DNA from 4 places in the Cobetia sp. L2A1 genome. Region 1 is predicted to be linked to each of the others. Evidence: predicted binding sites of a transcription regulator. Region 1 holds the regulator's gene; each other region holds the start of a gene.
The links. The regulator sigma-54, encoded in region 1, starts transcription at its own class of promoters, with help from an activator protein. The targets are predictions, from matches to a motif close to TGGCACNNNNNTTGCTNT.

Region 1 (4,911 bases):
CGTACTGAACTACAGCCGCGAACAGAACCGCGCCTGGAGCGACGTCCCCGTCATCATTACCCAGAATGGTCAGCAGATCGAAAGCAACAGCTTCAGTGCGGACTTATCCAAGGACTCCGCTGTGCTGGACGGTCGTGTCCGCGGTACGCTCCAGCCTGGTAAGGGCAAGAGCGCAGCCAGCAAGGAAGCAGAGCAAATCGACGACGATAGCGATGCTGCCTCAACCGATAGCGAAGAGCGCATCAACAGCACCTTCGAAGCTGCACCTTCAGCCAGTCAGTAGTCACTATCTCCTGGCACATGATTGGCGTAACGAGTTGCTGACGTACGCTGCCAGCCTGATAACCCCCATTCCCTGCTTCCCGACAGCATGTCCGATCGAGAAGACATACCCAGTTCTGCCAAGGAGCATCCCATGACTTCAACGACTCTCAAGCCCTTGTCGGCCTGGCGCCACACCCTCAACACCAGTGCCATGGCCCTATGCCTGGCGCTTGGCATGTCCATGGCTGCACCAACAGCACTGGCGCTCGACAGTGATGCCAATCAGCGTATCGACATCGCCGCCGATTCCCTGTCGCTGGATGACAAGGCGGGTACTGCTGTCTATACCGGCAGTGTCGAAATGCGACAAGGCAGCATGAAACTGGATGCCAGTCGTGTTGACATCAGCCGTGCCAAGAGTGGCGAGATATCTCTGGTCAAGGCAACAGGCAAGCGAGCCTATATGGAACAACAACCCAACCCGAACGAAAAGCTGGTCAAGGGGTGGGCGGATACCATTCTCTATCACGCGCTGGAGCGTCGGGTGGAGCTGGTAGGCAATGCGCGCCTCGAAAAAGATGCTGACACCTTCGAAGGCGGTTACGTGGAGTATTTCCTCGACAAGCGTCAGGTCAATGCCAATAACAGCAGTGATACCACGCAGAAGACCGACGGCAGTTCTCGTGTGCACATGACGCTGACGCCGCGCGGCACCAATGCCAGCAAGGAAAACTAAGTCATGACTGCCGCTCCTCTCCGTACACTCAGCGCACGCCACCTTGCCAAGGCCTACAAGGGCCGCAAGGTGGTCAAGGATATCTCGCTGGAGATTCGTCAGGGCGATATCGTGGGTCTGTTGGGGCCCAATGGGGCCGGCAAGACGACCTCGTTCTACATGATCGTCGGCCTGGTGCGCGCCGATGCGGGCAGCGTCACCATTGATGACAATGACCTTTCCGACTCCGCCATGCATTTGCGCGCACGCGCCGGCATCGGCTATCTCCCGCAGGAAGCCTCGATCTTCCGCAAGCTGTCCGTCGCCGACAACATCATGGCGATTCTAGAGACACGCAAGGATCTCGATCGCAACGGGCGCAAGGCACGCCTTGAAGAACTGCTGAACGATTTCAGCATTTCTCACATTCGCGCCAGTAGCGGCATGAGCTTGTCTGGCGGCGAACGCCGTCGCGTCGAAATCGCAAGGGCACTGGCCACGGAACCGGATTTCGTGCTGCTGGATGAACCCTTTGCCGGCGTTGATCCCATCTCGGTAGGCGAGATAAAGAGCATCGTACGCCAGCTACGTGATCGCGGCATTGGTGTACTGATCACGGATCATAACGTCCGTGAGACGCTCGATATCTGCGATACCGCCTATATCGTTGGCGACGGCCAGATCATTGCGCATGGCAATGCTGAAACCATTCTGGCCAATCAGCAGGTGCGTGACGTGTATCTGGGGCATGAGTTCAAGCTGTAGTCCATTGGCAAACCCCTCTGGCGAGCGCACCTTCGCGCACGCAGTGCATGCTCAGGGCTGATATATCATCATGAACATCAGCCTTGAGCATGACGTCCATACCACCTTCGTTGAAACATGGCATGCAAGTTGCTTGAATAATTTCTTTCGCCCCTTGTCAGTGCCCCGACCCACGGTATAGCGTAGAAGCACGTTCCTTTGCCGTGAATCGATAGCCCCATGAAACCCACCCTGCAACTCCGCCTTGGCACTTCACTGACCATGACGCCACAACTGCAGCAGGCCATTCAGCTGCTACAGTTGTCGACGCTCGACCTGCGTCAGGAAATCCAACAGGCGCTCGAGTCCAATCCCATGCTGGAACTCGACGAGGACTATGAGGCGCTGGAAGTCGTCGAGATTCAGGATGCGAGCGAAATCTCTTCAGCTGAAACAAGTAGTGATATCCCGGAAGAATATCCTCTCGATAGCGACTGGTCGGACCTCTATCAGGATCATGCTGGCAGCCTGACAAACTCGGGAAGCAGTAGCGGCAGTGATGACGGCCAGGATTTCGAGCGCAACACGAGTGTAGAAAGCCTGCAAGATCATCTACGCTGGCAGTTGGCAATGACCGACCTCGACGACCGTGAACGGCAGATGGCGGAAAGCCTGATAGATGCCGTGGACGGCGCAGGCTACTTGAGCCTGTCGCTTGATGAGCTCGTCGATGGTCTACGTGGACAAGGGCTGTCTGGCCTCAAAGCATCGGAGCTTGAGCAGGTCCTGCTCCGCCTGCAGCAGTTCGATCCGACCGGCGTCTTTGCGCGTGATCTACGCGAATGCTTGCTGCTACAACTGGCCTTGCTGCCCGATGACCTGACACTGCTTGCTCAAGCTCGCCGCCTGGTACGCCAGTTTCTCGAAGCACTAGGGAACGATGATCGCAAGCTACTCAAGCGCCGCCTGGGGCTGGATGATGACGAGCTGGATCACGTCATCCGGCTGATACGAGCACTGGACCCACGGCCAGCTTCTGCCTGGGGGGAGCCCGCCAGTGACTACGTGATACCCGACTTGCTGGTACGCCATACCCGGCGCGGCTGGCAAGTGGAGCTCAATCCCGAGGCACTCCCGAAGCTGCGTATACAGCCAGACTATGCAGCGCTCATCAAACGGGCAGACAAGTCAGTAGACAACACCTTTCTCAAGGATAATCTTCAGGAAGCGCGCTGGCTGATGAAAAGTCTCTCGTCACGCAATGACACGCTGCTCAAGGTCGGGCGTGAGATCATGACGCGGCAGATCGACTTTCTTGAGCAAGGCGAGGAAGGCATGAAGCCGTTGATCCTCGCCAATATTGCCGAGGTAGTCGAGATGCACGAATCCACCATCTCTCGCGTCACGACGCAAAAGTACATTCATACACCACGCGGCGTCTTCGAACTCAAGTTCTTCTTCTCGAGCCAGGTCGGTGGTAACGGCAATGGTGATGCGCATTCCAGCACGGCCATTCGTGCGCGCATCCGCAAATTGATTGCAGACGAACCAGCGCGAAAACCGCTGTCGGATTCACGGCTGGTCGATCTACTCGCCAGCGATGGCATTGAAGTCGCGCGCCGCACCGTCGCCAAATATCGCGAAGCCATGGGCATTCCGTCTTCCAGTGAGCGCAAGCGACTCGCTTGATTACATGACAGAGAGGCCGCCCTTCGACTACGGCCTCTCTGTCATGGCCTCCCCTATCGTCAATATCCGCATGATGGCCAGCCGACGTGCGTGAAAGTCGTCGGCTTTCTACCAAGATATTTTCGCTAGAATCCGGCGTGCGCTTCCAATCGCCTGTTTTTCAAATCACTTTTATTAGTATTGTCGATCATTCGTGTAACTCTTCTCACGTCCGATCGTGCTCTTGTCACACTCGAAGCGCACTTGTTGTCAGTTTCAGAAGACCGCCAATATCGACGTATATGCTGTGATTGGCGACTAACAGGCGGCTTCTTGCTGCGCTTCTAACGCAAACCAACGCACTCCTCTTTGATGGAATGTTCCGTTATCCCTCAGTGAGTTGAAGACAAGCCTTACACCACGATGCAGCGCAGCGTTGATCTTTGCTCAAAGCTTGGGCATTGTCAGGGTAGGCGCTCGGCGCACCTGACGCGGCCCAATTTTGTTACTGGCAGTGGCGGATGCGCAAACCATGTAGCAGAGCGTCTTATCAGGGTTTGCTCGCAGTCAAAAAGGGTTACAATTGAAAGGTAACCCGTTGGATAAAGGAGCGTGTCCATGCAAGTGAATATCACCGGGCATCATGTGGAACTTACCGATCCTCTCCGCGATTACATCAACGAGAAGCTCGCTCGCCTCGAACGGCATTACGACAATATCACCAATGTTCAGGTGACTCTGTCGATCGAGAAGGAGCGCCAGCAGGCAGCCTGTACGCTGCATGCTGCAGGCGCAGACCTCCATGCCCTGGCAGAAGACCCCAACATGTACGCTGCCATAGACGCGCTCGCCGACAAGCTGGATCGCCAGCTGGTCAAACACAAGGAAAAGTCCCAGGCTCGCTCTCAGGGCACCGGGACACGTTGACCTTCTGCCATGACACTTGATCAGATCCTTCCCCCCGAGCGCACGCTTTACGGCGTCCCCGGGGGGAGCAAAAAGCGGGTACTGGAATTTTTCAGCACCTTCATTGCCCAGAACATTCCCAGCCTGGATAGCCAGGAAGTCTTCTCGCGCCTGATTGGCCGTGAACGACTGGGGTCGACCGGTATCGGCCACGGCGTGGCTGTTCCACATGCACGTAGTCCGCACTGCAAGACGCCCATCGCAGCATTTCTGAAGCTTGGTGACCCCATCGACTTCGATGCCATCGATGGAGAGCCCATCGACTTGCTGTTTGTACTGTTGGTACCCGAAGAGGCAGATGACACTCATCTCACCTTGCTCGGGCAGGTGGCTGAATTGCTGAACTCACCCACCAACCGATCAGCATTACGTCAGGCCGATAGCCAGCATGCGCTCTACGATGTACTGACATCAGCAATCGCCGATCTTCCGACGCGTTGATCATCGAGCCCGGACATCGTCCGGGTTTTTGCACTGACAGCCACTATTCAGGCTGCCCTCTCAGGCGCCATTCGCACTCACTCTACGCTGACCTCGCCTTTGGAGAGCACTCA
Region 2 (4,911 bases), 1.3 Mb from region 1:
CTTTGGAAAAAGTGTGGAGCCTTGATGACTTCTTGACTGATGAACAAAAAGGTCTTATCAAAGCCTGTCTAGATACAGACGAATGCCCAAGAGGTGAAGAGCAATTAGACATATTGCATCAAGTCGCATCACACTGTAATAGCTTAGAAACTCTAGGGCGTGGATGTTGTGGATGGCTAAATAAGCATGGCGCTGAATTCCCTATAGTTACTGGTAAGTTTATCCACAAAACTGCAATTGAACTGTATAACTTTGATGGAGCTCTACCTAACCATTTCGCTATGCCACTTTCAGAGTTTGTCAAATCTACCAAATCACATGTTGCAACGTTAAATTATGACAAACTTTTATATGAATCATTTATAAACACAGAGGTCCTCAAAAACTATGACAGTGCTTTGATAGATGGCATGCTAGGCAGAGGATTCGAGGCTGAAAATTTCAACAGAAAATATGGCAAAGACTTTGGCTACTATATGCATCTTCATGGGTCCCCTTTATTTTTTGATGCAGATGCAAAGACCGTAAAAGCTCGGTTAAGTGGTCTATACTTAGCGATGGAAAGCTACGGACCTCATATCGTATTAACTCATGTTAAGCACAAACGCTCTGCCATTCTTAATTCGAATGTACTAACAGCATACTGGCATCAATTACAACTAGCACTACATGAAGCAACGGAGGTAATACTATTCGGTTACTCTGGCCAAGATATACATCTAAATAAAACCATTCAACCGCATGTTATTGAAGGTGGCAAGCATGTAAGAATTGTTGAATGGAGTGGCGCTGGAGAAGAAAGAGATCGAGTCGCATATTGGCATGAAATATTAGGTAGCAAGGCCACCTTGTTAAGACTAGACAGAGTATTAGATTTTACAGACTGGTAATTACAACGCCCAACGAGTCTAGGACTCGTTGGGCGTTTCATATTCCTCCACCCTTCACATCATAGGCTCAGTCACTCACGCCGCCGTCTTGCTGGTGACCTCCACAGACATCAGCTTGAGCAGTGCACCGTAGACGATGAAGGCGACCAGGACACCCACGACAGGTGGCATGAAGGGCGAGGCCCAGGCACACAGGCAGGCGATGGCGTAGGCAGCGAGCCCCGGCCAGTGATAGTCGACACTCGGCATCTCGGCGAGGCGCGGATACTGGCCTTTATGCCCAAGCCAGAAATTGGCCATGATGACGCCACCGATCGGCGGGATGAAGGTGCCGAGCAGAATCAGGAACGGGATCAACCATTCATACATGCCGAGTACCGCAAGCAATGTGCCGATGGCCGCGCCACCAAGAGTGACACGCTGACGATGCGGAGTGCGCAGCAGGTTGCAGCCGGCAATGGCGAAGTTGTAGATGGTGTTGTCCTGCGTCGTCCAGATATTGAGGAACAGCATCAACACGGCAAGGCTGACCAGCCCCTGGGCGATCATCACGTCAACGATATCGGCTTGCTGGTAGATCATCGCGCCGAGTGCGCCGGTCACGACCATCAGGCCATTGCCGACGAAGAAGGCCGCCAGCGTGGCGATCACGGCAATCTTGGGCGAGCGTGCGAAGCGGCTCCAGTTGGTGGCCTGGGTGCCGCCACTGATGAAGGTACCGATCACGGCCGTGATGGCAGCCGTCCAGCTCATGGAGTCTGCCGGCACGATGGCGGCAAGCCCCGTCATGCCACCGATATCCACCATGCCGGTATAGAGGCTGAACAGAATGAACAGCAGCATGGCAGGCACGGCCACACGCGAGAGCATGTCCAGCCCGCGATAGCCGACCATCGCCGTGAGACAGAAGGCAAAGCCGAAGATGACCATCAACGGTGTGGTCAGCCATTCCGGCAAGCCCAGCGTCTTGACCAGCACGATGGCGATGGTCGCCGTACCCCAGGCATACCAGCCAATCTGGGTGAAGCCGAGCACGATATCTGACAGACGACTGCCCTTCTCGCCAAAGCACAGACGGCCCATCAATACCGAATTGAGACCACTCTTGCAGGCGATATAGGCCAGGGCGGCTGCATAACCGCCGAGCAACAGATTGCCGATCACGATGATCCACATCAGCTCATTGAGCTCGAACGCTGCGCCCAATGACCCACCCGCCCACATGGTGGCAGTGAAGAAGGTGAAACCGAGCAGCACCATCGAGGTGGAGAGCAACCCACGTCGCGCCGACGCCGGCACTTCACTCAAGGGATAATCATTGCCTGATTCGCCGTCTGTCGCGGCGCTATTACCGTGTTCTGCCATGAGTGCCTTCCTGGAGCTCGGTCATCAATCTTCCGAGTCTCGTGATGAGTGGGGACATATTGCGCGAGGGACGCCCAGCCAGCGGGCTGCAGCGGCGCTACGGTACCAGATCGCAATATTCAGGCCAGTTTTTGCGACACAGCTGCCAAGTTGCCTCTGGCGCAACGCTTGAAAGCTGTCTCAGGCGTCAGGTTGCTGACTCGCGCGCGACAGGAAAACTCATCGGATCGCAAGGCTGAGCGGCAGATCATGCGCTTTGCCAAACTCCTTTGGCTACCGCCTGAAACTCCCCAATGCATTGGGTTGTGGCATGAAAATGCCGAACGCACCACATGGGTGCGTTCGGCATTTTAAGCGTCAGGGTCATCACTTGACGTTTGACCAGGGTTGATTCTACTGCAAGCCTCGTCGTTATCTTGACTTAGTGTTCAAGATCAAGTTTTTTGACGAACGTCGCACTCTGACGTCCAGTCGCCGACTTCATTTCTCTCAGATCAAGCACTGGCTAGCACACCTTCACTGGCATTGACCTCTTCAGTGTCCATCAGACGCAAGCGAACCGGCACCGATTTACAGGCCGGTGTATTGCTGCGCGCATCACGGTGATCCAGAGGAATCAGGTCATTGGTTTCCGGGTAGTAGGCCGCCAGACAACCGGTCGGGATGTCGTAGGCCTTGAGCTTGAAGCCGGCCATGCTGCGTTCGACACCGTCCTCCGACACGGTTTCCAGCCGCACCCGATGGCCCTCCTCGAGCCCGAGCGTCTCGAGATCCTGCGGGCTGATCATCACTACCATGCGCGTGCCGTAGACATCGCGATAACGGTCATCATTCGAGTAAACCGTGGTGTTGAACTGATCATGGCCACGTAGCGTCATCAACAGGAAGGTACTGTCCATGTCCAGCGTCTCGTGAGTTACCTTGTCGAGACCCTCCTCATCGGTCCCCAGGCCTTCGGGAAACAGGAAGTTGGCGCGCCCGGAGTCGGTATGCCAGATACGCTCACGCGGGGCGATACGAACATGAAAGCCGCCCTGCGCCAGGCGAGCGTTATAGCGGGGGAATATCTGCGGAAACACGGCCTCGATGCGCTCACGAATCCGCGCGTAATCGGCCTGCAGCCAATCCCAGTCCAGCGTGGGATGCCTAGGCAAGGTGGCCTTGGCCAGCTGACAGGCAATGGCAATTTCCGAGTGCATGCTCGGGTCTGCCGGCGCCATCACGCCGCGCGATGGCGCCACGTTGCACATGCCATCCTCGACACTGGTGGTCTGCTCCGCGCCCTTGCCATCGGCTCCTGCCTGGAGGTCACGCTCACTGTGCCCAAGGGTCGGCAGCACCCAACCGTGCTTGCCGGGCTGAAGATGGCTGCGATTGAGCTTGGTGGCGATGTGCACGGTCATGTCCAGTTCACGCACCTTCTCGACCACGCGCTTCTGATCCGGAATGGCACGAAAGAAGTTACCCCCCATGCCGATGAATGCCTTGACCTCGTCGCGCAGTATCGCTTCACAGCATTCCGACACATCATGCCCTGGCTCGCGCGGGCATTGAATGTCGAATACACGATCGAAGGCGTCCAACATCTCGGTGGTGGGCAGATTCTCGATACCGACGGTACGGTCACCCTGTACATTGGAATGCCCGCGTACCGGACAGGCGCCTGCCCCCGGCTTGCCAATATTGCCGCGTAGCAACAGCAGATTGATGATCTGCTGGATCGTATCGCCACCGCGGGCATGCTGGGTGATGCCCATGCCCCAGCAGCAGATGACACGCTCCGCTTCCATGTAGGTCTTGGCCGCCTTCTCCAGTGACTCACGCGAGAGACCGGACATGTCGACCAGGTACTGCCAATCAAGCGCGCGACAATGGCTGGCAAAAGCCTCGTAGCCATGGGAATGCTGGGCGATGAAGTCGTGATCCAGAACCCCCACCGCATACGGATCATCCGCACGCAATGTGTCATCAGACTCGATGACGTACTTGCACATGGCCTGAATCGCAGCCAGATCACCGCCGATTCGCAACTGGTGATACTGGGTGCTGATCTCCACGCCATCACGACTGAGCATGTCCTTGGGCGATTGCGGGTCAGCGAAACGGACCAGTGCACGTTCGCGCAGCGGATTGAAGGTCACGACCTCAGCACCCCGCCCGCGTGCCTCATGCAGATCGCCCAGCATCCGTGGGCTGTTGGTACCGCTGTTCTGCCCGAAGATGAAGATGGCATCCGCCTGCTTGAAGTCTTCGAGATTCACCGTCGCCTTGCCGATACCGATCGATTCCGGCAAGGCACGCGAGGTGGTTTCGTGACACATGTTGGAGCAGTCAGGGAAGTTGTTGGTGCCATACATGCGCCCAAACAACGAGTACAGGAATGCCGCTTCATTGGAGGTGCGACCTGAGGTATAGAACTCGACCTGATTGGGATCCTCGTAACGCTTGAGCCGCTCGCCGATTTCGGCATAGGCCGATTCCCAGCTCACCGGCTCGTAGCGATCTATCACAGCGTTATAGCGTAAAGGATGCGTCAGGCGCCCTTCCCGCTCCAGATGGTGGTCCGTCCACTCGCGCAACTCGCTTAGCGTGTTGTCTGCGAACAGGCTGTCACTGACTCGCTCACGCGTGGCCTCCCATGCCAACGCCTTGGCAC
Region 3 (4,911 bases), 360 kb from region 1:
GCTGATGCCATGCAAATGTCCCCAACGCTGCATCTGGGAAACGTACCAGCGAGTGTGCGAGCGCCACGGGAAATTGGCGGCGTAACGATGGAAGATCGTCCACCCGGCATTGGATTGCTGAAAATTCTCCACCGACTGCTCGACATCGACATCCGCAAGCCCGCGCGCGATCACTGACATCGGCACTTCGGGCAAGCCTTCATCATGCAGCCAGGCAGCGGCCTGCTGACGATTATCAGGGCGGTCCAGCCACGCACAGGCCTTGAGTAGCGAGCGTATCAGCGCCTGATGCGCCACCGGATGCTGCTCCGCCCAGTCTTCCCGCACGCCCAGCACCTTTTCCTGCCCGAAGCGCCAGATATCATGACTACCAGCGACCACCTGCCCCATGCCCTGCACACTGGCCAGACTGTTCCACGGCTCACCGACACAGAAACCATCCAGGATGCCCGAAGCGAGTTGCGCTGCCATCAGTGGCGGGGCCACCGCGCGCATATCAATCTGTGAATCAGGGTCAATCCCGCCCGCCGCCAGCCAATACCGCAGCAGATAGCGATGCGAGGAGAACGGATGCACGCTCGCGAGTCTCAGCGGTGCTTCACCGCGCTGACGACGCCGTCTGACGTGCTCGCCCAGCGCACAGGCAATCGCCAGAGGGCTATCAAGCACATGCTCTTCTTCCGCCAACGTCGCCATCAGCGAGCGTGACAAGGTGATGGCATTGCCGCCCAGATTCAGCGTCATTGCGCTGATGATCGGTGTCGCGCGACCGTCCAGCCCCAACGTTGAGGTCAATGGCATCAAGGCCAGCATCTGCGCCCCCTGCAAGACACCTGTCTGCAGGTCATCACGCAGTGCAGCCCAGGACGGCTGCCACTTGAGCGTGACCGCGAGCCCTTCATCCCGGAAAAATCCCAGCTGCTCGGCCACCACGAAGGGCGCAGCATCATTGAGCGGCATCAGTCCCAGCGTCAGCTGGTGATCATTCAAGGGTGCATCACTGAGCATCACAGACACCTCATGGGCAGACGTAGCAAGAAACAACAGAGCAGAAAATAGCAGAACCAGAAACGACAGAACCAGAAACGACAGAACCAGAAACGATCGAACAGAACAGCATGCTCACGGGCGACCACCACCAGAGCGGCCACTGTCAGCACGACGGGTGGCTTTCAGCAGCTCATCGGCCAGTTCGTGCAGTGCCAGGCGGCGATTCATCGCGGTCTTGCGCAGGTACTGATAGGCCGCATCCTCACCCAGTCCGCGCGCCTCCATGACCAATGCCTTGGCACGATCAACGCTACGCCGCTGAATCAGCGTGGTCTGGGTGCGATGGAGCTCCCCCTTCAAGGCGCGGTGTGCCTCGAAACTGGTGATGGCGACCTCCACCATCGTGCGCACCATCGCCGGCATCACATGGTCGACGACATAGGCCGACACCCCGGCGCCTGCTGCCTGTCGCACCAGGTCCGGCGCATCCTCGCTGGCCAGCATGATCATCGGCTTGGGATAACGACGCCCCAGCTGACCGAGGTGCTCCAGCGTATCGCGGCTCGGCAGGTCAGCGTCGATGATCACCGCATCCGGCTGATGCTGCTCGACCAGCGCATGCAGATCTTCGTGCTCATCAACGCGCAGCGCCACCTCAAAGCCAGCGCTCAACAACGCCTGCTCCAATGCGGCGGAACGCTCGCTGCGAACATCGACGATCAGCACAGTCACGGGCATGTCAGGGTTTCCTCGGCAAAACGTGTCAGGCAACTTTTCCACATGGCCTGACACTGCAGGAATCATGCCGCATGCTGGTGCAACCTTGCGGTTGCGCGCTTTGCGCAGCCCTTGGCCTGCACAGCAATGACGCAAGCAGATGCAATCATCACCCCGTGCGCCAGACTGGTACGCCACAGCATCGTCACGCACCGCAGACGGGCACGACGCAGAGCTCATCGCGCTAGCACCGTCAATGGTCGCCGCGATGATATATCACCAACTCATTGATATTGCTTGCCTTACCCCCTCATTACCGGCACAAGTGGCGCGGTCCTTGCTTTGTCCTACCCAGCGTCCCGCGAGAGCTGTTATCCCCCGCTCTCACCGTGATGCCCATGACGTAGACCAGGCTCCCATGAGTACGAGTGCGTCGAACCCGGCACCTCAACGACGAGGCAGCCCTGCTGTTCTCAACAGCCGTTCGACCACTCTCTGAGCGCACTCACCGTGTGCTCGGTCTCGACGCTGCATCAGGAGCCCGCACTCATGGATATTCGCAACAAGGCCAACCGCATCCGGCTGTTCAGCCTGAAAACGCCGCAGATGCGCGCCTTCCACATGTCATGGTTCGCCTTTCACGTCTGCTTCTTTGGCTGGTTCGGTATCGCGCCGCTGATGGCGGTGGTGCGTGACGACCTCGGCCTGACCAAGACCCAGATCGGCAACACCATCATCGCCTCGGTCGCGATCACCGTCATTGTACGGCTTGCGATTGGCGTACTCTGCGATCGCATCGGGCCACGCAAGGCCTACACCTGGCTTCTGTGTCTTGGCTCTCTGCCGGTGATGTGCATCGGTTTTGCCGACAGCTTCGAATCCTTCTTCCTTGCCCGCCTGGCGATCGGTGCCATCGGCGCCTCCTTTGTGATTACCCAGTACCACACCTCAGTGATGTTCGGTCCGAATGTCGTCGGCACCGCGAATGCCACTACCGCGGGTTGGGGCAACCTTGGCGGCGGTACCACGCAGATTCTGATGCCGCTGGTGATGGCTGGCCTGCTGATGCTGGGCGTCGAGCAGACACTGGGTTGGCGCCTGGCGATGGTCGTACCGGGCATCGTGCTGTTCCTGACCGGTATCGCGTACTACTTCTTCACTCAGGATGCCCCGGACGGCAACTTCAGTGAGCTGCGTGAACGCGGTGAACTGCCCAAGGCCGAGAAGGAATACAGCATGCGCGCCACCTTCGGCGCGGCAGCACGCGATATTCGTGTCTGGGCACTGTTCCTCGTTTATGGCGCCTGTTTCGGTGTCGAGCTGACCATCAACAACGTCGCCGCCATCTACTTCTTCGATCACTTCGAGCTGGATCTCGCCACCGCTGGCCTCATCGCCGGCCTGTTCGGCCTGATGAACCTGTTTGCCCGCACCCTGGGCGGCGTATTCTCTGACCTGTTTGCACGCCAGTCAGGGCTGAAAGGCCGCGTACGCTGGCTGTTCATCGCCCTGCTGTGTGAAGGCGTAGCGCTGGTTGGTTTCGCGCAGATGGAAACCCTCGCCGTGGCCATCGGCATCATGCTGGTGTTCAGCCTGTTCGTACAGATGGCAGAAGGCGCCACCTTCGGTATCGTACCGTTCATCAACCGCAAGGCGCTGGGCGCAGTGGCCGGCATCGTTGGCGCCGGCGGCAATGCCGGTGCGGTAGCGGCAGGCTTCCTGTTTCGCAGCGAGGAGCTGTCCTATCAAGAAGGCCTGATGTATCTGGGCATGGGCGTGATCGTGATCTCGCTGTTCGCGCTGCTGGTACGCTTCAGCGCTGCCACCGAGGCCGAGGAAGGTCGCGCCTATCAGGCGGCAGTCGAAGACCGCAAGCAGGACAGCACGCAACAACCGGCTTCTGCATGACACCGACAATACCACCCGGTCGATAGATGACTGACGGCCCCAGACACAAGAAGGCCCCACCTCATGGGAGGTGGGGCCTTCTTGTGTCTGCATGCGTATCGGTGGCCGTACTGGAGGCTCACCGAAGACAGCACTTAGCTGTCGGCAGCGTCCTGGACGTCATCGCCCGCACTCTCGATACTGTCGCCGGCATTTTCGACGGAGTTATCCATCTTCTCGCCAGCTTTCTCCATCGGGCCCTTGTCATCGCAACCAGCGAGGGACAGGCCTGCGAAGCCCAGCATGGCAATCATCAGTGCGCTACCCAGTGTCTTGATCTTCATGATCTTCTCCCTTGAATCATTGGTTGCGGTCAAAGCCGCTATTGACCGTGCATCGCGCAGGTGTGCGCTCATGCCACGGTGATCGAATGTGGGCACGGCGTGTCGAGGTGCCGGGAGATAAAGCGCCAGGCACGTGACCTCCCGGACCTGCAAACTGCCGTGCTACCCGAGGATATGGAGCACAGACCCTGAAGATTCAAGGGCTGATACCATGTTATGCCACTATCCTCTGCTAAAGGAATAGCGCAACAAGGGCCAGTGCCTCAAGCCCTCAGATATCGCGATAGAAGCTGTGGTGGAACAGCACTTCGCCCCCTAGCCCATCCAGGTAGCCTGCCACCAGTTCAAATGCGACAAAGGCGCCGGGCACATCATTACGATTGCAGTACAGGCCGTAGTGGCGAGCTGGATGGAAGCCGAGATGAGAGTAGAAATCGACGTGTCCCGCCGCGACCACCGCACCAACACCCAGCAGGCGACAACGCTTGACCGCCGAGACCACCAATCGCTTACCGATACCGTGGCGCTGATGCTGCGGCAAGACGGCCAACGGCGCCAATGCCATCAGCACGCGATCGGGATAACCGACGAGATCAACACGTGAGGCCATCACATGGCCTAGCAAGCCACCCTCACCCTCACTGAGGTGGCGGCCGGTTTCAGGGTCGGTGACACGCTCGGCGACTAGCGAGATCTGCGACTGCTCATCATGACGCAGTCGCTCTCCCAGCAATGCCTCGCGGTGGCCGGCAAAGACAGATTCATGAATGCGATATACCCGCTCATGATCAAAAGCGCGCTCTTCGCGAATGCGGAGATTATCGGCCGTACTGCCAGTCATCTGTGGGCTCCCTGTCAGCGCCCTGCCAATCAAGGCGGCTCCCCTTTAGATTAGCCAGCGGATGCATCTTCAGCGAGGTGCAATCTACTGCTCAAAAAGCACGATGCCCGCCAAGAAGGCGGGCATCGATAA
Region 4 (4,911 bases), 910 kb from region 1:
ATCAGCATCGCGGAGAATGCCAGGTACGGGTTGGCTGTCGGATCAGGGAAGCGTGCCTCGACGCGCTTGCCTTTCGCACTCGCGGTGTACGGGATACGAATGGAGGCAGAACGGTTGCGAGCAGAGTAAGCCAGCATGACCGGCGCTTCGAAGCCCGGGACCAGACGCTTGTAGGAGTTGGTGGACGCGTTGGTGAAGGCGTTCAGAGCACGGGCGTGCTTGATGATGCCGCCAATGTAGTAAAGCGCCATTTCAGACAGACCAGCATACTCTTCACCAGCGAACTGGTTCTCGCCACCCTTCCAGAAGGATTGGTGAACGTGCATGCCAGAACCGTTGTCACCTACCAGCGGCTTGGGCATGAAGGTCGCGGTCTTGCCGTAAGCGTGCGCGACATTGTGAACCACGTACTTGAGTTCCTGAACTTCGTCAGCCTTCTTCACCAGGGTGTTGAACTTGACGCCGATTTCATTCTGACCTGCGTTCGCCACTTCGTGGTGATGAACTTCCACTTCCTGACCGATCGCTTCCAGCGTGTTGCACATGGCGGCACGGATATCGTGGAAGCTGTCGACCGGCGGTACCGGGAAATAACCACCTTTCAGACGCGGACGGTGGCCAAGATTGCCGCCTTCCGGAGTGGAATCAGTCGCCCATGCACCTTCATCGGAAGAGATCTTGAACATTGAGCCGTTCATCTCGTTCTTCCAGTGAACTTCGTCGAAGATGAAGAACTCAGGCTCCGGCCCGAAGAAGGCGGTGTCGCCCAGGCCAGTAGACTTGAGGAACTCTTCGGCGCGCTTGGCAACAGAGCGCGGATCACGCTCGTAACCCTGCATGGTAGCCGGCTCGATGACATCACAACGCAGCACCAGAGTGGTGTCTTCGGTGAACGGGTCGAGGAAGGCAGTGCCGTCATCCGGCATCAGGATCATGTCGGATTCGTTGATGCCCTTCCAACCTTCAATGGAAGAACCATCGAACATCTGACCATTTTCAAAGAATTCGTCGTCAACTGTGCGCGCCGGGACGGAGACGTGATGCTCCTTGCCTTTGGTGTCGGTGAAGCGCAGATCAACCCACTTGACTTCGTGTTCTTCAATCAGGGCAAGTGTCTTCTCAGCCATGGTAATTCTCCGATGGAGCCGGCGGCTCGGTTTACAGTTGGTGTCAGCGTTGTCTGTCGTTTGTATCTCTTTTCTCTCATGGCCAGCGTTTTGATGCCAGTCATCAGACAGGATGCTCTAACATTGCAGCGAGCGTGCCAGAATGGCGCAGAAGCAGCCCAAAAAAATCATAACCCAATGAAATTAATGAAGAAAAATATATCCATCGAACGTAAATAATCGCTTATTTCCAGAGAATTTGACCCTAGAAGGTGCAAAAAATCCTTTCTGACACGCCATAACATCTATTTTGGTGCACGAAAAAAGCTTGCCGCTCTATCTTGGTGCGTCACTGTATTATCCATCAATGATTGCCTCCATTGATCTGGACGATAGCACGACGTTTTACAGGCACTTCTTCAGTTTCACGCCATATTTCGGTTCTCTCACAAGTTTTTTTCATCTTGAATAAAAGAAAGGAAAAGACTTGAGAGACAACCATTTGGCCGCCTCAAGCCATTCAATGACGTCTATAAGCAGGGCTTGCGAATTCGGGATGCTGGCAGGAGGCATGCCATGCCCCCTATAATGCGCCCCAAATCACAAGCGCCCGGTACGCGAGCGCCCATTTTCCGCACAGGTTCCCGTCGTGATCGAGAAACTTCGCAACATAGCCATCATCGCCCACGTTGACCATGGTAAGACTACATTGGTCGACAAGCTCCTGAGTCAGTCTGGCACCCTGGACCGCAAGGCCGAGGGTCAGGAACGCATCATGGATTCCAACGACCAGGAAAAAGAACGCGGCATCACCATTCTGGCAAAGAATACCGCGATCCAATGGAACGACTACCACATCAACATCGTGGATACCCCTGGGCACGCTGACTTCGGTGGCGAAGTCGAGCGCGTGATGTCCATGGTGGATTCCGTGCTGCTGCTGGTCGATGCCGTCGATGGCCCGATGCCGCAGACACGCTTCGTGACCCAGAAGGCATTTGCCCAGGGTCTGAAGCCGATCGTCGTCGTCAACAAGGTCGACCGTCCGGGCTCACGTCCTGACTGGGTCGTTGACCAGATCTTCGATCTGTTCGACAACCTCGGCGCGACTGACGAGCAGCTCGACTTCCCGATCATCTACTGCTCTGCCCTCAACGGCATTGCGGGTATGGACCCGGAAGACCTGCAAGACAGCATGGACCCGATGTTCCAGGCTATCGTCGACATCGTCGAGCCGCCGAAGGTCGAACTGAACGGCCCGTTCCAGATGCAGATCTCCGCACTGGACTACAACAGCTATGTTGGCGTCATCGGTCTGGGTCGCATCAAGCGCGGCTCTGTCAGCCCGGGTCAGCAGGTTTCCGTCATCACCAAGGAAGGCGCTACCCGCAAGGGCAAGATCGGCCAGGTCATGACGCACATGGGTCTGGATCGCGTACAGACCGACAAGGCGACTGCCGGCGATATCGTCTGCATCACCGGTATCGAGAACCTCGCGATCTCCGACACCATCTGTGACAACGCTGCCATCGAAGCGCTGCCGCCGCTGACCGTCGACGAACCGACCGTCTCCATGACCTTCCAGGTCAATGACTCTCCGTTCGCCGGTCAGGATGGCAAGTACGTCACCAGCCGCAACATCCGTGAGCGTCTCGAGCAGGAACTGATCCACAACGTCGCCCTGCGTGTTGAAGAAGGCGAGACTCCGGAGAAATTCGTGGTTTCCGGTCGTGGCGAGCTTCACCTCTCCGTCCTGATCGAATCCATGCGCCGTGAAGGCTTCGAACTGGCCGTAGGCCGTCCGGAAGTCATCATCAAGGAAGTCGACGGCAAGAAGCAGGAACCTTACGAAGAAGTCACCATCGACTGTGAAGAGCAGCATCAAGGCTCCATCATGGAAGAGCTTGGCTATCGCAAGGGCGAGATGACCAACATGAACCCGGATGGCAAGGGTCGTGTGCGTCTGGACTTCATGATTCCGTCGCGCGGTCTGATCGGCTTCCGTGGTCAGTTCCTGACCATGACGTCCGGTACCGGTATCCTGACCAGCCGCTTCGATCACTACGGTGACCTGAAGCTGGGTGCAGCCGTCGAGCGTCGTAACGGCGTGATGGTCTCCATGGTGACAGGCAAGGCATTGTCCTATGCGCTGTTCACTCTGCAGGAACGCGGCAAACTGATTCTCGGTCACGGCACCGAAGTCTATGAAGGCATGCTGGTGGGTATCAATAACCGCGCCAATGACCTGGTCGTCAACCCGACCAAGGCCAAGAAGCTGGATAACATGCGTTCCACCGGTAACGACGAGAACATCGTTCTGACGCCGCCGATTCGCTTCACTCTGGAACAGGCTATCGAGTTCCTGGATACCGATGAGCTGGTAGAAGTCACGCCGGTACACATCCGTATCCGCAAGAAGCACCTCAAAGAAAATGAGCGTAAGCGCGCTGCCAAATAAATTGGCTGCTTTCAGCTCCTGTCAGCATGACAGGAGCTGAAATATAGAAATGCAAAAGACCTGCCTTCGGGCGGGTCTTTTGCATTTCTACAGGACTGGTTTTCTGACATTCACGCATATCATTGCAGAAAGTGCGTCGCTATTAAGGCCGGCAGAATAAGGCGTCTTTGGCATTTTCCTTGGCCTGTCCTGCCCTAACCCCTTAAATGGAGGCTATATAAGACTTATTACTGTTGCGCATATAGCTATTTCTCTCACGAACAGCAAAGAACTGCCCATAACAGCCGATAGCTGATCACAACATGCTTTCGTCATACGGTGCAGTCGCGCAATTTTTCGATGCCTATAGTGGAAAAAGCATCGCTGTTTGATGCTGCGTCGCGTTCTGACGACGCGATAGTGAGACATCCATGAGCATCGACTAGGGTCAGCGCATCTGAACAGGTATCTTTTGCCGGAGATTTTTCATGGATGACCAGCAGTCAACAGAACTTCATCCGCGACAAGAAACCCGGACCTGGGGCATCTTTCCGAACATCGTGAGCGTTAGAGATATGTCGACATTGCAGAATAATCTTCATGCGGTGCGGCACAAACTCGCTCCAGAAGACCCGTATGAAAGGATTCAGCAATGAGCATCAAGGAACGTCTGGAAACCCTGCCGTGGGATACGCTAGCTCGCTATCGCCTGATCGAGATCATCGCGTTGTGGGAAGGCCGTGTCACATCACGTCATCTTGGCAATGCGTTCGGTATTGCTCGGCAACAGGCGTCCCGTGTGATGAAGACCTATCGCGAGACTATCGCCGAGCATAACCTTCAGTACGATCCGGTCATCAAGGGCTATCGCCCCTCGGCAAATTTTCATCCTCAGCTGACTCGAGGTGAGGTTGATGAATACCTCCAGCTGCTCGGTAACCATGACAATCTGAATCCGCACTTCACAGGGCTCGGGCTGGGCCAGGCGAATACCGAAGCCCTTCGCTTGCCCTCACGCAGTGCAAGTCCGCCGGTAGTGAGAACACTGATCGAGGCCGCCAGCCAGGGTGCACGTCTGGAAGTGACCTATGCATCGCTCAACTCACCACAGGGCGAAGAGCGCATCCTGTGCCCACATACACTGGTCTATGCCGCGGGGCGTTGGCACGTACGTGCGTTCTGCGAAAAGCACCGAGCTTTTCGTGACTTCGTGCTGTCTCGATTCCGCGCAGTGCCAGAACTCTTTGGCGAAGCACTGGATGGCAGCAAGCGTGAATTCGATGATGACTGGGAAACTCACGTTACCTTGCGGCTTGGCGCAGACTCGCGCCTGTCGCCGGATGAGCGCGGGCTGATCGAACAGGACCA

Region 2: a site for sigma-54 is predicted at 2,500-2,517, ahead of codB (cytosine permease). Genes of this name have one in related genera too.
Region 3: a site for sigma-54 is predicted at 2,034-2,051, ahead of GQR90_RS02045 (NarK family nitrate/nitrite MFS transporter). Genes of this name have one in related genera too.
Region 4: a site for sigma-54 is predicted at 1,250-1,267, ahead of glnA (glutamate--ammonia ligase). Genes of this name have one in related genera too.

The regions. Positions count from the first base shown of each region.
Region 1 is NZ_CP047025.1:796,567-801,477, reverse strand. Features, by position in the region: gene lptC (LPS export ABC transporter periplasmic protein LptC) at 1-283, shown strand, start outside; gene lptA (lipopolysaccharide transport periplasmic protein LptA) at 416-1,000, shown strand; gene lptB (LPS export ABC transporter ATP-binding protein) at 1,004-1,744, shown strand; gene GQR90_RS03430 (RNA polymerase factor sigma-54) at 1,964-3,412, shown strand; gene hpf (ribosome hibernation-promoting factor, HPF/YfiA family) at 4,010-4,318, shown strand; gene ptsN (PTS IIA-like nitrogen regulatory protein PtsN) at 4,328-4,798, shown strand; gene rapZ (RNase adapter RapZ) at 4,911-4,911, shown strand, end outside.
Region 2 is NZ_CP047025.1:2,131,729-2,136,639, forward strand. Features, by position in the region: gene GQR90_RS09240 (hypothetical protein) at 1-890, shown strand, start outside; gene codB (cytosine permease) at 966-2,255, opposite strand; gene GQR90_RS09250 (FdhF/YdeP family oxidoreductase) at 2,750-4,911, opposite strand, start outside.
Region 3 is NZ_CP047025.1:439,429-444,339, reverse strand. Features, by position in the region: gene GQR90_RS02055 (CmpA/NrtA family ABC transporter substrate-binding protein) at 1-1,008, opposite strand, end outside; gene GQR90_RS02050 (ANTAR domain-containing response regulator) at 1,123-1,728, opposite strand; gene GQR90_RS02045 (NarK family nitrate/nitrite MFS transporter) at 2,257-3,615, shown strand; gene GQR90_RS02040 (hypothetical protein) at 3,750-3,938, opposite strand; gene GQR90_RS02035 (GNAT family N-acetyltransferase) at 4,210-4,779, opposite strand.
Region 4 is NZ_CP047025.1:4,005,796-4,010,706, forward strand. Features, by position in the region: gene glnA (glutamate--ammonia ligase) at 1-1,127, opposite strand, end outside; gene typA (translational GTPase TypA) at 1,756-3,564, shown strand; gene GQR90_RS17040 (hypothetical protein) at 4,032-4,199, shown strand; gene GQR90_RS17045 (WYL domain-containing protein) at 4,196-4,911, shown strand, end outside.